3 regions of the Leuconostoc gasicomitatum LMG 18811 genome follow, and region 3 is predicted to be linked to each of the others. Evidence: riboswitches for the same ligand, from Rfam matches in the RefSeq annotation. Region 3 holds a riboswitch; each other region holds the start of a gene.
What was found. A riboswitch is a leader RNA that binds a small molecule or an ion and turns the genes downstream of it on or off. The one in region 3 is predicted to bind thiamine pyrophosphate.

Region 1 (2,274 bases), 430 kb from region 3:
TTTTAACAGATGGTGATGGGGAAGAAGATGAGGTACAAACGGCATTTAAACAAGTTTATTGGTTGTTACCACAAGGTAAAAAATTGAGTATTAGCCAACCATTTGGTAAGGTTGTGGTTGTATAGTGCTTTAGAAAGGAGTACGTTAATTAATTTTGCTATGAATGATAAATTACAACCAAATGATCTACGTAGTTTTATTAATAAAGATATGCGTTTCAAACGTGCAGAAGCAGTGCTTAAGGATGAATGGGAATCATTATTATTACCTGAAGGTTGGGGTGTCAACATGATGACGTTATCCGACATTACTTTTGCAAGACACTTAAATCAAGTAAAAGCGGTACCAACAACGATTGATTTGGTAACGTTTGCCGGTGTCAAAAAATTTATTAGAAATAATTCATCTCGGTTATCACCGGATGTTGTGAAATTATTAGAGGAGCCTTTCTTATGAAAATTAATTTAATATTAGCACCTGAACAAGCACCTGCAGAATTGTTAGCATTACAGACTTTAAATCCAGATAAATTCTTCTATTTGGGTAAAGAATCACAATTAGCAGGGACGAATGTATTAATTATTGGTGCGCCTGACATGGTGAACCATTTTAAACGGCCGATGTTATTTAATAGCATAGTGACAGTCGGTCATTTAAGTGGTGATGTTATTCATCAAATTGCATTTCAAACTAAGGATAGAAATGATGAACTAATCGCACAACTTGTACCTGAAAATGCCATTCTTGCACAAAACAGTAATGGCAAATCAGACTATATGTTGTGGAGTTTTTGGCCTGATCACAAGGCGTTAGGATCTTTTTTAAATAGTGATAAATTTAATCAAATGAAAAAACTCATGAAAAATCCTTACACAACCAGTTATATTCATGTTAACTCTGCGCAACAGTTATCATTGACACATCAAATGCGTGATTTTGATGACAAAACATGGTGGGGATAACTCGTATCTTGCATAATTGGTTATTCTAAGCTACAATGAACTCATAAACTAAATAGATATGTCTGGGGTGCCATTTGGCTGAGAAACACCCATTGAACCTGATCACGGTAATGCGTGCGAAGGGAGATACATTTTCGAATACTAATTTTAAGCATTTTGTGCCTATTTTTGTAGCCGTTGATTGATTTCCTTTTGTGAATTCAAGCAACGGTTTTTCTATTGCCTTAATATTGTAAAACCAGACATGACAGGGAGAAAATTTATGAAGTTATCAGAAATAAAAGATAAAAAGCCGCTCGTATTCAATTATGCAAACTATGTGACACCACAATTTGTTGCTAATGTTGTCAATGTCATTGGTGGATCACCTATTATGGCACGTGAGTTAGAGGAATTTCCAGATTTAGTTGCTGCAAGTGATGCTGTGGTTATCAACAGCGGTACATGGCGGCGTTCGGAATTACTTGAAACCATTAAGCTAGCGCAATTAGCAAATCAAGCCGGTAAAGTTGTCGTTTTGGATCCAGTGGCAGTGGGTATACCCTCACGAAGCTTGCCAGTGGTAGCACTTATGGCAGATGCACAAATTGATATTATTCGCGGCAATGCAGCTGAAATTGCTTGGTTTGCTGGTGTTGATTTTTCCAGTCAAGGGATTGATGCAACTGGTAATGGGGATGTTAGAAAAATTGCATTATTGGCAGCCGAAAAGACAGGTGCAATTATTGCTTTAAGTGGTAAACAAGATGTTATTAGTGATGGCCACACAACGCTAACGATTGACGTTGATGTGCCCCTTTTGGCAACAAATGTTGGGACAGGTGATGCACTTTCTGCTTTAATTGGTACCTATAATGGTGATGGTATCTCAATTGAGAATACAATGAGAGCGATGGCAACAATGAAATTAGCTGGCGTAAAAGCAAGTAAAAAAGTAAAAACACCTGGTTATTTTGTTAATCAGTTATTAGATGAACTCTACTTGTTATCAGAAAACGAACTTGATGCATTTATTAATGGTGGTGGGATTCATGATTAATGACACACCGCAAGCTTTGACAATTGCTGGGACGGATTCTAGCGGTGGTGCTGGCGTTTCGGCTGATTTGAAAACATTTATGGCACAAGGTGTCTATGGCGGTAATGTCATTGTATCCGTTACTGCACAGAATACGCGTGGTGTTCAAGAAGTTCAAATGATACCACCTACAGTCATTACACAACAGATACAGTCAATTGCTGATGATTTGTCTATTTCTGCAGTCAAAACGGGTATGTTAGGTGACGCTCAAACTGTGAACACTGTTGCAAA
Region 2 (2,274 bases), 690 kb from region 3:
ATACCTTCTTTTTCGTTAGGTAGGCTTGTATGAATGGCCGGTTGATTTGGTAATTTGGCTAAAATTTGTTGCTGCTCATCTGATGATGCGTTATGTAGCTTACCAGCGGTCATGACAAAAATATCATCAATCGCATCTGTATAACCACTCCAATCGTGATCTGTTATTAAAATTGTTTTGCCTTCATTTTGATAGGCTTTGATAACGTCGATGAGTTGTAATCTTGCAACGGGATCAACATTAGCAAATGGTTCGTCTAACAATAAATAATCACTATCTGCAGCTAAAACGGTGGCTAGTGCAACTTTTTGTTTTTCACCACCAGATAAATTCATTAAGTCATGGTGCATAAATGCTGTCATACCAACACTTTCCATGGCATTTGTAATACGTTTTTCAATATCTTCAGGCTTAACTTGTAAATTTTCAAGGCTAAATCGTAATTCTTCAAAGGGCGTTCTCATAACAAATTGACGTGTTGGATTTTGAAATAGGTAGCCAATATGTGTGACACGTTGATAAGGAACAATATCATGAATATCATAGCCATCGAGAGTTAATTCACCCGTCAATGTACCATCACTAAATGTTGGATATAAGCCGGATAATAATTTAAGCAATGTAGACTTACCACTACCACTTGGACCGATGAGTAAATTAAAACTATTCGGTCGTAATTTGAGTGAAATATCGGTTAACACTGGTGTTTCGCGATAAGCAAAATTCACATTGTCAACCACTAAATCAGTCACGATGCAAAACACCAGCCTTTTCTATTAGTTTTTGGATGGCAACAACTAAGACACCACCAAAGAACAAAAGTGAAATAAAGCGTGTGATAAACAAGGCGATTAATAGACCGATATGGTAAGAACTGTAACCATCACGGAAGGTAGACCAGATAAAAGTCACAATTGTTCCGGTGATTGCTGAGGCAAAGATACCACGCCAGCCCCAGTTTTTGTAACCTAAAACGGCAAATCCTGCTTCGCTACCGATACCTTGTACGAGGCCAGATAACAAAGTTGCGACTCCCCATTGACCGCCAAGTAGCATTTCAACAGCAGCAGCAAATAATTCACCTAAAACACCAGCTCCTGCTTGGCGAATCAAAATACTAGCAAGTGGAGCAGCCATCATCCAGCCACCAATTAGCAGTTCATTTGCAAAAGGCGCTAAACCCAATGGTGTTAAAGCAGCTGATAATAAATTATAAATTGGGCCGAGTACCCAAAAAATAAAACCGATAAAAACAGCGACGAATGCCAATAACAACACATCACGAAGTGCCCAACGTGTTGACTTTGACTTTGAAATAGTTTGCATAATAGTATGCCTCCAAGAATTTTTTTGTAGTTGTTATTTTATGTCTGGTATACAAAATGGTTTAAAATCGCAATCTTTTTTTGTAATACGTTTTCTAAGCTAATAAAAAACTCTTGGTTCATTTATGAGCCAAGAGTTTGCCTAGTACAACGTCAAAAAAAGCAATTCTCCCTTCGCTGGTATTAACCAGATCAGGTTCAATGGGTGTTTCTCAGCCACGTGGCACCCCAGATTGTTAAATATTAAACTACAAGTTAAACTTAACATAATTTTTTTGATTATGCAACTATGTTAAAATTAGCATTGACAATGAATAACTGTGATTTTAAGCAAAGAGAGGTGTGGTTTATGCGTCAAGTAGTGTTTTATGGTGCCATAAGTTTGGATGGCTTTTTGTCTGATGAAAATGATGATTTGCAATGGTTATTTGATACTAATTTAAATGGTCAATCAACTTATGAAACATTTGAAAAACAGATTAGTACATTTGTAATGGGACGAAAAACATTTGAAGTGGCACAGAAGCTTATGAGTGAAGCAACGTTTTATGCAGGTAAAGAAAAAGTTGTTTTTTCGCGTGGTAAGCATCTAAGTCAAACAGATACGACTTATGTTTCAGGGAATGTTGTCGATATTATTAAAGATTATCAAAAACAAGCGGGTAATGATATCTGGGTTGTTGGCGGTGGTAGCATTTTAAAGCCGTTACTTGAAGCCAATATGGTTGACGAATTTTGGATACAAATTGTGCCTGTGTTACTTGGACAGGGTAAGCGGTTGTTTGAGCCTGGCAGATATCGCTATCGTTTACAGGTAATTGAGACAACACAATTGGGTGAAATGACAGAAATTCACCTTAAAAGCGCAAGTGCCATAAAGTAGTCGCTTATCTAAAATTAAATGTTGGTTGCCCAGAGATCTAATCACTGTGGCGCATACTCGTGGTAT
Region 3 (2,274 bases):
ATTGACATTACTATTCTTTTTAGCTATTTATCTCAGTTTATTCTTCCAATCCGATTCTCGCGTATCCGCTATTGGCGCTGTTATATTTAGCCTTGTTTTTGGATACTTAGCTCACCGAAAGTTTGCAAACGTAGCAGCTGATGTGTAATATTGCACTTTAACTTATGGCAAACTGTTTACCCGAAATGTTATATAACATTTCGGGTATTTTCATACGATGAATTTACAATACACATGCAAGAGACAATATATACTAAAAAGTCAATCACTGATTCAAATTTGGTAATTGGTTGATCAATATCAGTGTTACTTTTCCTTACCTAATTAGATAGAAAATACACATATAACTTTTATTTATTAATCGTGTATTAGCAACATATAATTTTTTTATCCACAATTAAATAAGCTATGACTTACTTAATATTTATGCCACATCCTCTTATAAGCAGATAAAAGTTTATTTTAAATTGTGCATTGCTTTAAACAAGATATTGAATTGACCTCTAAAAGACATCACTTGTTCAAATAAATCTTCGCCATCATTTAACATTTTAACAGTTGTCCAGCCCAAGGCCTCAGTGATGGATACGGCTACAGAAGCATTAATTGCGGCTCCTGTGACAGTCCCAACAGCAGGAATAAATTTAATGATATTACCAACAGCACCTCTACCTAAGCCAACTACTACAAGCTCTTTAGATAAGCTCTTCCCAACACTTGCCGACCAAGATTGACCAAATAATTTGTGTAATCGCGACATCATTGTGAGCTGTATAGGGACAAGCAAAAAGGCATCCGAAAATGGTATTGGTGAACACCCTACAATTGCTGCAGTTAGCGCTGCTGCATGAATAATTTGATGGCATTTTGTTTTGGTTTGATTATCTACACCATCTAGAAATTCTGAAAAACGGCGTTCAACTTGATGCCTACTATTAAACACTATTTTTTCAGCTTTAACCCTAGATTCATTAAAGGTCTGTTGCATAATTTTTGCAGTTGTCGCTGGCATTTTCCTCAATACATCTGAAAAAAACGATTCAAAGACTGCTTCATCTGAGTTAACTTCATCTTGATTTTTTTGATGATTTTTAATCATACATGCCTGCTCTCTTTAAATTATCAATAACAAAAAATGACCTATTTCAACATTAAATTTACCACATTTGGTACAATCATCTCAACATTTTTGTTTTAAATAACTGTTTTTTTTGAATGACTACTGCACCTGATTAATTAAATACACAATATTTGTGTTTATTTTACTACGCTAGCATTAATCAAATCAGATTCAAAGGGACAGAAGTACAGCATCGCAATCATTATGACACCTAGTAATTATTATTTAGTTCATCACGTCATTTTTAAGGCAATAAAAAAGTATTTTTCTCATAATCAGAGAAAAATACCACCTAAAAAATCATTAATATCGCACTTTCTTGCACCAGTATAATCTGGTTCAGATTTAAAGAGTTCTTCTCAGCCAATATCGGCGCCCCTAGTGCATAATCACATCAACCGTATTATTTTCTAAATAGCTTATGAATCCTATTAGTTAGGCGTTGTGAGAGAAAATACAATTGTCGTGACTGTTTTATTTTGCGATAACGTATTTTATTTTTTTTATAAAAATCTTGGTGAAAATTTTCAGCTGGCCAAAATGTTGTCGCGTTTTCTATTCCTACAACAATCGGTTTGGAGTAACGATGTGACGCAATAACAGCTTCTTTGGATTGCTCAGCAATTTGCCGTTGTTTCTCATCATTTACAAAAATAACAGGTCGATAGTTCTCACCGCGATCATCAACTTGACCTAAATCATCAGTCGGATCAATCAATTGCCAATAAATGTCAACTAGCTGTTGGTATGTTATCAAGCGTGTATCAAACAATATTTCAACCGCTTCAACATGCCCAGTATATTGCCCAACAACTTGATCATATGTTGGCTGTTTCCAATTACCACCTGTATAGCCAGAAATAACAGCAACTATACCAGGACGCGTATCAAATGGCTCCACCATACACCAAAAACAGCCACCAGCAAAAATTGCCCGCTCTTGATACGGTGGATTTGGTGCAGTATGCAATGCTAGTTTATCTCTTGAATCTGTTTGTGGTTCCCCATTTATTTTTAAATAAAAATCCATCACGTCTGGCGTTAAATTGTTTCTTGTAGCTAAAGGTTTAAGCCCATTATTAAGTATGTCAAGATGTTCCCTAAAGCTAACATCAGATTGCCCATTTTTTGCCTGTACTAGCAATTCACGTTCC

Region 1: another riboswitch for thiamine pyrophosphate. It lies ahead of thiM (hydroxyethylthiazole kinase); the one in region 3 lies ahead of LEGAS_RS05660 (YcjF family protein).
Region 2: another riboswitch for thiamine pyrophosphate. It lies ahead of LEGAS_RS02355 (ECF transporter S component); the one in region 3 lies ahead of LEGAS_RS05660 (YcjF family protein).

The regions. Positions count from the first base shown of each region.
Region 1 is NC_014319.1:1,591,371-1,593,644, reverse strand. Features, by position in the region: gene LEGAS_RS07695 (vWA domain-containing protein) at 1-125, shown strand, start outside; gene LEGAS_RS07690 (hypothetical protein) at 160-456, shown strand; gene LEGAS_RS07685 (hypothetical protein) at 453-962, shown strand; TPP riboswitch at 1,016-1,104, shown strand; gene thiM (hydroxyethylthiazole kinase) at 1,225-2,001, shown strand; gene thiD (bifunctional hydroxymethylpyrimidine kinase/phosphomethylpyrimidine kinase) at 1,994-2,274, shown strand, end outside.
Region 2 is NC_014319.1:470,138-472,411, forward strand. Features, by position in the region: gene LEGAS_RS02350 (ABC transporter ATP-binding protein) at 1-752, opposite strand, end outside; gene LEGAS_RS02355 (ECF transporter S component) at 745-1,326, opposite strand; TPP riboswitch at 1,477-1,566, opposite strand; gene LEGAS_RS02360 (dihydrofolate reductase family protein) at 1,675-2,208, shown strand; gene LEGAS_RS10350 (restriction endonuclease) at 2,255-2,274, shown strand, end outside.
Region 3 is NC_014319.1:1,161,630-1,163,903, forward strand. Features, by position in the region: gene LEGAS_RS05655 (amino acid permease) at 1-148, shown strand, start outside; gene LEGAS_RS05660 (YcjF family protein) at 458-1,099, opposite strand; TPP riboswitch at 1,420-1,510, opposite strand; gene msrA (peptide-methionine (S)-S-oxide reductase MsrA) at 1,524-2,274, opposite strand, start outside.